DNA from 3 places in the Williamsia sp. MIQD14 genome. Region 1 is predicted to be linked to each of the others. Evidence: predicted binding sites of a transcription regulator. Region 1 holds the regulator's gene; each other region holds the start of a gene.

What was found. The regulator LexA, encoded in region 1, represses DNA repair genes until DNA is damaged. The targets are predictions, from matches to a motif close to CGAACANNTGTTCG.
Region 2: ACQ7HM_RS02990 (DUF222 domain-containing protein) is a predicted target of LexA. The motif match lies at 1,365-1,378, and genes of this name have one in related genera.
Region 3: ACQ7HM_RS09330 (DUF222 domain-containing protein) is a predicted target of LexA. The motif match lies at 1,984-1,997, and genes of this name have one in related genera.

Annotation. Positions count from the first base shown of each region.
Region 1 covers NZ_JBPFDG010000005.1:464,313-467,585, forward strand. The annotation lists gene hrpA (ATP-dependent RNA helicase HrpA) at 1-29, shown strand, start outside; gene nrdR (transcriptional regulator NrdR) at 1-467, opposite strand, end outside; gene ACQ7HM_RS19620 (LysM peptidoglycan-binding domain-containing protein) at 591-1,082, opposite strand; gene lexA (transcriptional repressor LexA) at 1,286-1,966, shown strand; gene ACQ7HM_RS19630 (SDR family NAD(P)-dependent oxidoreductase) at 2,053-2,916, shown strand; gene ACQ7HM_RS19635 (phosphoenolpyruvate--protein phosphotransferase) at 2,939-3,273, opposite strand, start outside.
Region 2 covers NZ_JBPFDG010000001.1:679,561-682,833, forward strand. The annotation lists gene ACQ7HM_RS02990 (DUF222 domain-containing protein) at 1-1,325, opposite strand, end outside; gene ACQ7HM_RS02995 (hypothetical protein) at 1,640-2,308, opposite strand; gene ACQ7HM_RS03000 (adenylosuccinate synthase) at 2,315-3,273, opposite strand, start outside.
Region 3 covers NZ_JBPFDG010000002.1:381,637-384,909, reverse strand. The annotation lists gene ACQ7HM_RS09345 (LemA family protein) at 1-344, shown strand, start outside; gene ACQ7HM_RS09340 (macrolide family glycosyltransferase) at 341-1,489, opposite strand; gene ACQ7HM_RS09335 (nitroreductase family deazaflavin-dependent oxidoreductase) at 1,545-1,922, opposite strand; gene ACQ7HM_RS09330 (DUF222 domain-containing protein) at 2,027-3,273, shown strand, end outside.

The sequences.
Region 1 (3,273 bases):
ACGGAGGCGGTGGCGGCGCGCGACGGTGACGCCCGCAGGTCGTCGATCTCGCGCTGGAAATCGTCGACCGATTCGAACGACCGGTACACCGAGGCGAAGCGAAGGTAAGCGACCTCGTCGAGCTCGCGCAGGGGTCCCAGAATGGCCAATCCGACCTCGTTGCTGGGGATCTCGGCCGATCCGGAGGCACGCACGGCGTCCTCGACCTGCTGGGCCAGAAGCCGCAACCGGTCCTCGTCGACAGCGCGGCCCTGGCAGGCGCGGCGCACGCCGAGCATCACCTTCTCCCGACTGAACGGCTCGGTGACCCCGTTGCGTTTCACGACGGCGAGCACCGCACTCTCGACGGTGGTGAACCGGCGACCGCAGTTCGAGCACGAACGGCGGCGGCGGATGGCCTGTCCCTCGTCGGCAACCCGCGAGTCGACCACTCGGGTGTCCTCGTGCTTGCAGAAGGGGCAGTGCATCGACGTGTCCTCGAACCTGATCCGCGGGCGACGCGCGTCGAGGACGAGCCCCGTGGCGTCACAGGGTCCGAGGTGGACCCACGGTCGCGAGGATACCGACCCGGGTCGAGCGTCACACACCGGTCAGTTCCGGTAGAGGGGGGCGAGCAGCGGTTGGCCGGCGGTCAGCGCCGATCCGCTCATGTGGTTGAGCTCCTTGATGTCGGCGACCACGGCGGACGTCGACCGGTCCGGGGCGACGCGCGCGGCGAGCTCACCCAACGACTCCCCGCCGCGGACGTGGACGACCGAGGTCCCGGCGATGGGGGCGGCCGTCGACTCGGTGGCGGCCGATCCGCCGAGCACGACCGCCCACACGGCGACCGCGAGAGCGATGCCGGCGACGATCGCCGCGCCCCATCCGATGGGTGCGGGCCGACGCGACACCGGCGCGTGACGACGTCCGTCGGCGCACAGCACACCGGCGGGGCGTGCATCGACCGGCCGACCCGAGGGCCGCCGGCGAGCGGGCACAGGGCGCTGCGCCGGCCGCGGCGCGCGCTCGACGGTGCTCCCGGAGGGGCGGTACCCCGTGTGGGCGGTGGTGCTGCTGTGACGCGTGAGAGTCTGATTCATGACGTGCTCCTCATCGACCAGACGTTCGAGTGAACGTGTGTTCGATTTGTATCACGCGGCTCCGACAATGTCCCGACACGGTCGAACAAATGTTTGAAAGTTGTTATCCGCTGCACTACTGTCCCAGGTGACAGCAGGTCCGCGCGTCGTCCGAACCGTTCGAACAGACCGGTCGGGAGCGGGGCCGCGACAGGAGGGACACCGTGTCCGACACCACCGTCACCACCACCGAGTTCGCCGACGGCCCGATCAGCGAGGCCGATCTGACCCCCCGGCAGGCGAAGGTCCTCGAGGTCATCCGTGCGTCGGTCCGCGAGCGCGGTTATCCCCCGAGCATCCGTGAGATCGGCGACGCGGTCGGCCTCAACTCCACGTCGTCGGTCGCCCACCAGCTGCGCACCCTGGAACGCAAGGGCTTCCTCAAACGCGACGCGAACCGCCCCCGCGCGGTGAACGTCCAGGACGCCGATCCCGGCGACGGCGGCGGCTCCGACGCACTGTCGCTCCCGACGCCGACCTTCGTCCCGGTGCTCGGTCGGATCGCGGCCGGCGGGCCCATCCTCGCCGAGGAGGCGGTGGAAGAGGTGTTCCCGCTCCCCCGCGAACTCGTCGGCGACGGCGCGCTCTTCCTCCTCCGCGTGGTCGGCGAGTCGATGATCGACGCCGCCATCTGCGACGGCGACTGGGTGGTCGTCCGCCAGCAGAACGTCGCCGACAACGGCGACATCGTCGCGGCCATGATCGACGGCGAGGCCACGGTGAAGACCTTCAAACGCACTGACGGACACGTGTGGCTCATGCCCCACAACCCACAGTTCGACCCCATCCCCGGTGACGAGGCGGCCATCCTCGGCAAGGTCGTCACCGTCATGCGTCGCCTCTGATCGCCCGCCCACACCCCGCAGAAGCCATCTGACCACGCCGCGTGTCACACTGGTTCCCCCGCTCGGGGTGGACGACAGGAGACGTGATGGGCGCACAGCGATTGGTCCTCGACGGGGCAGTGGTCGTGGTGACCGGTGCCGCCGGCGGCATCGGACGTGAGGTCGTCCGCGAGGTGCATCGTCGCGGGGCCCGGGTGGTCGCACTCGACCTCGTGCAGTCGGCTGTCGACGACGCCGTGCGCGGACTCGACCCCGAACGCGTGCTCGCCGCGCAAGCCGACGTCACGGTCCCGGCGGATCTCTCCGACGCGGTCGATCGCGCCGTGGATCGGTGGGGCCGGATCGATGTGGTGTTCGCCAATGCCGGTATCTCCAGCGGGGATTCGGCCGACACCGTTGCCAGCGTGGCCGACGGCGTGTTCGAGCGGGTCATCGGCGTGAACCTGATGGGCGTCTGGAACACCGTGCGCGCGGCGCTGCCGCACATCATCGAGGCGCGCGGCCACGTCCTGATCACCTCGTCGACGTACGCCTACCTCAACGGCATGGTGAATGCGCCCTACGCGGCGTCGAAGGCTGCCGTGGAGCAGATCGGTCGGGCGTTGCGAAGCGAGCTGGCGGCCCATGGTGCGACGGCCGGGGTGCTGTACCCGGGATGGGTCGCCACGCCCATCGCCGACGTCGCCTTCGGCAAGGACGAGCTCGCCACCGCATTGATCAAGCGGGCGTTCCCGCGGCCGCTCCTCACACCGATCAAGCCCCGCCGTGTGGGGCTCGCGGTCGCCGACGGCATCGAGACCAGGTCACCCCGGATCCAGGTCCCGCGGCGGTGGATCCCGGTGGCTGCGCTGCGCGGCATCGTCAACCCGCTCTCCGACGCCGCGCTGCAGCGCGACACGACCATGATCGGCCTCGTCCGCGAGGTGGAGGACCGCGCGCACCGGCGGTGAGGTCAGCCGATCCGCGACGTGATCAGCCGTGGAGGGCCGCCGCGGCGGCGACGCGCGCGTCTGCGGGATCCGCGGTCGCCAGGGCCGCCCTGGCCGCGGCCCGGCACTGCTCGGTGGTGACCTGGCCGAGCGCGGCGCCCACCCCGGCCGCGGCCGCGGGCGCACTCGACAGTGACGTGACGCCCATGCCCACCAGCACGCAGGCGAGCAGGGGGTCGGCGGCGGCCTCGCCACACACACCGACCGGTTTGCCCGTCGCCGAGCCCGCCGAGGCGACCATGTGGATCAGCGCGAGAACGGCAGGCTGCCACGGATCGGTGAGGTAGGCCAGTTCGGCGGACATGCGGTCGGCCGCCA
Region 2 (3,273 bases), on a different contig from region 1:
TGGGGTGGGTCGGTGTTGCGTCGCCAGCCGTAGCGGCCTTTGTCGGGGCCGTCGGTGATCTTCTCTGTGGTCCACTGGTGGGGTTCGGTGCCGACGGCCCGGTTGTGGGGTCCGCATGCGGGTGCCAGGTGCGGCGAGTCGGTGAGACCACCGTCCGCCCAGTCCTGTTCGGCGTGATGCATTTCGGTGTGCGCGAACGGCGTCGGGCAGTCGTCCTTACTGCAGCCCTTGTACCTCGCGAACGCCATCAGCCGCTGAGCCTGTGAAGCGAGCCGGCGAGACCGGCCGAAGAACAGCGGCTCGTTGGTGACGTCGCTGAACACCGCGAGATGAGTCTGCGCTGTCGCGGCCAGCTTGACCACGTTGGAGATGGGCAGATCGCTGCCGGTCGCGGTGCGCGCGACCCCGGCGTGCTCACGAAGCTGGGCGTCGGTGATGGAGACGATGATCTGCGGCGGTAGCCCGCGATGCGACCGACCGAGGAGACCACCGTTGACCGCGGCATCGAGTAGTGCTTTCAACGCATCGTGATTGCGTTGACTCTGCGAGCGGCAATCCCGATCGGCCGCTTCCCGCAGCACATCGCTGCTGATCTCACTGCCGTCACCGCGGGGTGACTGGTCGTCGTCGGGATTGTTCATCCCCGGTGCCGCCCACTTGGCGAGCACGACATCAAACAGCGCACGCGTGATCGGATCCAACGTGGCGGTCAACTTCGACATCAACTGCGAGTCCTGGCAGCCCAGCGACAGTTTCCGGTTCCGGGCACGGTCACGGTCGTCGGTCAACCGGCCATCTGGATCGAGGTGAGCGAGGATCCGCACGCCGGCCGCGGCGATCTCTTTCGGCGTCAGTGCTGTGGCGAACTCGGCCAGGGTCTGCTCGGCAAGGGCCCGGTGCTCGGGTTCGATCGCGGTGGGGATCTTGGCCATCACGTCGAGTACGGCGTGGACGTGGTCGGGGCCGATCGACCCTGCGGCCAATTCCCGTGCGGTGTGCGGGCACACCGGCGGTAGCTTCTCGCCGGTCATCGCGTGCATCGGCTCCAGCGCCTGTACTTCTTTCAGACGCTTCTTCGGTTGCGTCACGCGCAGTTTCGTCTGCAGGAACTCGGTGACGGTCACGCAACCGACGGCGCGGTGCGCGTCGCGGTCGGAGACCTCGAGGATGCGGCGGTTACCGGCGGACTGGAGTTGGCGGACAGCGGTTTCATGGGTGATCGCCAACTGCACGACTGTCTCGTCGTCGTAGGCGTCTGAGGTCTCTTCGGCGATCTCTCTCACAAGGGATTGCAGGGCAGCGTATTTCGCGACGAGATCGCTCACGGACTGCCCCCTCCCCAGGTGGTTCTGTACATCCAGGTTAGCACGGATGTTCGAGGCGTGGGGAGTTGATTTCAGTGAATAGTGTTGAACGCTGGTGTATTTCGCTGTTCTGATTGCGATTTACTACCGCTGACGGTGCGGAAACCGATCGCCGAGTGTGCGTCGTCGTGGAGGCGGCTCACGGTGCGCGGTCAGCACACTCGACGAACGTTTCCACACAGTCAGCACAACCACTCGCCTGGCCGTTTCCACACAGTCAGCACAACCACTCGCCTGGCCGTTTCCACACAGTCAGCACAACCAGCCCACGTCGATCAGGCCGAAGGGGTCAGGCAGTAACTCAGGGGCGACGGCCGGGAGAACGAGACGACCTGTCCGCCGTCGCAGGTGATGGTGGCCGACGCAGCTCGGCCGACCACCCGGACACTGCCCGGCGTGGTGCAGGGCTCACGACGGAAGTCGACGAGTGTGCCGCCCGGGCCAGGTATCCGATAGCACTGTCCGGCGGCGAAATTCGGCAGGATGCAGAGCTTTCCGAAGCCGGGCTGGGTGAGCTGCGAGTACTGGCCCTCACCACAACCCGCCGTCGCCGACTGCAGCGCCGTCGCGACGATGAACGTGAACTGCGCAGCGTCACAGCCGACTTTCGCCGGGACGATGCCCGCAGGCGTCTGCGACAGCGAGATGCACTCCCCCGGCGCCGAGTACATGGGCTCGGCCGAGCGCGCGACGGTGCTCACCGGCGCCGCCGCTGACGACGGGACCCCGGAAGCAGAGACATCAGGACCAGGCGCGTCGCTACCGGTGAACAGCGAGATGAACAGCGGTACCGCCACGCCGACGATCGCCAGCACACCGACGACGGCGATACCGATCCTCACACGACTCGACGGTGTGGAGATCCGCGAGATCCACGGACGCCCCTCAATCGGTTCGACGTTGCGCAGGTCCTCGCGCGGATCGTGATCGCCGGGAGCGGTCACCGGCGCCTAGAGGATCTCGCGGCGCACGATGGTCTGATCGCGACCCGGACCCACACCGATGCACGAGATGTGCGCTCCGGCCAGCTCTTCGAGGCGCAGCACGTAGTCCTGCGCGGTCTTGGGGAGATCAGAGAAGGTGCGGCAACCGGAGATGTCCTCCCACCAGCCGGGCATCTCCTCGTAGATCGGCTTCGCGTGGTGGAAGCCGGTCTGTGTCATGGGCATGTCGTCGACGCGCTCACCGTCGACGTCGTAGGCGACACAGATCGGGATGGTGTCGAGGCTGGAGAGCACGTCCAGCTTGGTCAGGAAGTAGTCGGTGATGCCGTTGACACGCGTTGCGTAGCGGGCGATCACGGCGTCGAACCATCCGCAGCGACGGGCCCGGCCGGTGGTGACACCCACCTCGCCGCCGGTCTTGGCGAGGTACTCGCCCCACTCGTCGAACAGCTCGGTCGGGAACGGCCCCGACCCGACACGGGTCGTGTACGCCTTGAGGATTCCCAGCACCGTGGTGATGCGGGTGGGTCCGATGCCCGAACCGACCGACGCGCCACCCGAGGTCGGGTTCGACGACGTCACATACGGGTAGGTGCCGTGGTCGACGTCGAGCAGGGTGCCCTGCGATCCCTCCAGGAGCACGGTCTCGCCACGTTCGAGCGCCTGGTTGAGCAGCAGTCGGGCGTCGGCGATGCGGTGGGTGAAGCCCTCGGCCTGGCCGAGCACCTCCTCGACCACCTGCTGCGGGTCGAGCGCGCGCCGGTTGTAGATCTTGGTGAGGATCTGGTTCTTGATCTCCAGAGCCGCCTCGACCTTCTGGGTGAGGATCTTCTCGTCGAGCACGTCGGCGACGCGGACACCCACGCGGGCGATCTTGTCCTGATAGCAGGGACCGATACCGCGGCCGGTGGTGCCGATCTTGTTGTTGCCGAGGAATCGCTCGGTGACCTTGTCGATGGCCACGT
Region 3 (3,273 bases), on a different contig from region 1:
AGGCGCGGTCGCGGGTTGCGGCCGCGGCGCAGGGCGACGCGGTGCCCGAGAAGGCTGCCGCCGATGCGCAACTGAACAAGGCCCTGGTGGACGTGATGGCCGTGGCCGAGGCGTACCCGGATCTCAAGGCCAACCAGGGATTCCTGGATCTGCAGGGCCAGCTGGCGGAGACCGAGAACCAGATCTCCTTCGCCCGCCAGTTCTACAACGACGCGGTCACCACGCTCAACACCCTGGTGCAGACCATCCCGTGGATGTTCTTCGCCGGCTTCGCCAAGGTCTCGACCCGCGAGTTCTACAAGGCTCCTGAAGGCCAGCAGGCGCCGCCGACGGTGAGCTTCTAGGCGAGGAACCGCTCGACCGCGTCGGCGGCGGCCGTGACGCCTCCGTGCGCCCGGACCTCGGCGCTGATCTCGGCGGCGCGATGGGTCAGGGTCAGCGCACCCTCGACGGTCTCGAGCAGCGTCTGCATCGTCGCCTCCTCCATCGTGAGCTGCGCTCCCACTCCGAGTTCGACGAGCATGTCGGCGTTGCCGAACTGGTCGACCGCTTGGGGGATGGCCACGGTGGGTACGCCGAACCACAGTGACTCGGTGCAGCCGCCCATCCCGGCGTGGGTGACGAACACCGATGCGGCGTCAAGGACCGCGAGCTGCGGAACGTGCCGGTGTATCTCCACGTTGGGTGGCAGTTCGCCGAGGTCGGTGGGGTCGACGCGGTGGCCGACGGAGATGACGACGTGCCAATCGGTGTCGGTGAACGTCTGGACGCACAACCGGTAGAAGTCGGGCTGTTCGTTGAAGCCGGTGCCGAAGGACACGTAGACGATCGTCCCGGCGGGTGGGGTCCAGCTCCGATCAGCGAGGCGATTCGGGTCGAGACACGGTCCGACGAACTGCACGTGATCACCGACCCGGTCGGCGTGCGGCTGCATCACCCTCGGGATGAGTGAGAGGCAGTGTTCGGGATAGGTGATCCAGTCCCACGGGTCGGTGTCGATACCGTTGCCTCGCAGCCATTCCGAGTACACGGCGTGATATCGCTCGCCGGCCGCCGAACTGCGTAGGGGACCCACGATGTCGGCGAGGTCGTCGGCGTACCCGTCCCAGGCCACGTACGCCGGTGACAGCTGTACAGCCGGAACCCCGTACCGCACACCGAGGACCGGTGCGGCGAGGCCGCCGATGTCGTACAGCAGCAGGTCGGGTCGATCGTGGTCGTAGAAGTGCGTCAGCGTGCCGAATGCTGCCAGCGTCTCGTCGAGGAACACGTGCATCGCCGCAGCAGGGTCGTCGGGCCACGCATCCTGTCCCTGCGGCAGAATGGACTCCCATGACACGATCTCGGCGCCGGATGGCTCGACGATCGTCGCGGCCGATCGGCCCACGGCGTAGGTGACACGATGTCCGCGCTGCACCATCTCGGCGATGACGGCCAGCGACGGGTAGATGTGGCTCGGAGCCGTCGTTCCGATCATCGCAAGGTGCATGGGCCCGACCGTAGGCGACGGGGTGCGTTCTGTGCGACCCCTTTTCGGTGGTGAGCTAGAGCCGCCGACCGATCGTGGCGACGAAGGTGAAGTCTCCCGCGCGAGCGTACCGGCCGGCCACACCTGTCGCGGTGATCTCCGACGCCGGAACGACTCTCGGGTCGGTGAGTTCGTACCGCTTGCCGGCGCGCCTGATCTCGCCGCCGTTCGCGGCGGTCACATTCTTCACCCATTGGGTGCGTGGTCCGTAGAGGACCGGTATCGCGAAACCCTGTGGCGTGTGGAACCCGACGACAGGCGTCCGATAGGAACGCCCGGAGGTGCGACCCGTGTGCAGGACCACCGCCCACGGCGGGATCAGCCACGCCCACAGGCCCTGCACGCGATTCGTCACGTGCTTGTTCACCGTCGCGACCACACCCGGGATCTGCATGGTGGGTCATGGTAGCGACGAACGGTTGCTCGTGGCGGATGTCGGTGGGTCCGGGTACACTCGAACATGTATTCGAGAGTTGATTCGGGGGGATCATGACAGCGATGCAGGACGCGACAGTGGTTGCACTGCAGTCGTTTCTGTCGCGTCTCGTCGACGCCCCCGACGCTGCCGATGAAGCCACCGCGATCGATCGGATCTCCCTTCTCGAGGCAATCAAGGCGGGTTGTGCTGCGGCGCAGGCGGTGGAGACGATGCGGCTCGAGGAGTTGCGTGTCGAGGCCGAGCGTTCGGCGGGTGTCCCGGTGGCGCGGCAGGGCCGTGGGTTGGCTGCGGAGGTGGCGTTGGCGCGGAGGGCGTCGGGGTCAGCGGGCGGTCGGTCTCTCGGTTTCGCGCGGGCGTTGATGCGCGAGATGCCGCACACGCGTGCTGCGTTGGCGTCCGGTGCGCTCACCGAGTGGCGGGCGTCGATCCTGGTGCGGGAGACCGCGCACCTCACCCCGCGTGATCGCGGCGAGATCGACCGCCGGCTCTGCGCCGACACGTCCGCACTCGAGGGTGTCGGGGACCGCGCACTCGACGCCGAGGTGAAAAGAATTGCCTACGAACTCGACCCGCAGGCGGTCGTCGACCGACATGCGCTCGCACCGAGAGATCGTCGGGTGTCGACGCGGCCGGCTCCTGACGGGATGGTGCGACTGTCGGCGTTGCTGCCGTTGGTGTCGGGGATCTCGGTGTTCGCGTCGCTGAAGAGGCATGCCGATGCGACCGTCGGCGGCGATGAGCGGACGCACGCGCAGGTGATGGACGATGCTCTCGTCGAACGCGTCACGGGCGTGGCGACCGCAGACGCTCTGCCGGTGGCGGTGAATGTGGTGATGTCCGACGAGGTCCTGCTCGGTGACAGCCCTGCGGCGGCGCACGTGACCGGCTACGGTCCGATACCGGCCGACACCGCTCGCGCGATGGTGGCCACCGCCCTCGACACCGATGCCCACTCGACCTTGAGGCGCCTGTACAAGGCTCCGTCGAGCGGAGCGCTGGTGGCGATGGACTCCACCGCACGTCTGTTCCCGGCCGGGCTCAAGACATTCCTCGACGTCCGCGACCAGTCCTGCCGCATCCCCTATTGCGATGCCCCGATCGCCGAATACGACCACGCCGAACCACATTCACAGGGCGGTGCGACGTCAGCAGACAACGGCAGCGGCATGTGCGTGAGCCACAACCGCGCCAAACAGAACCCCGGCTGGCTCGTCGTCACCGACGACACCGGAAGACACTCAGCCACACTCACCACACCCACCGGGCACAGTCACGTCTCGAGGGCCCCGGCACCGCCAGGTCACCA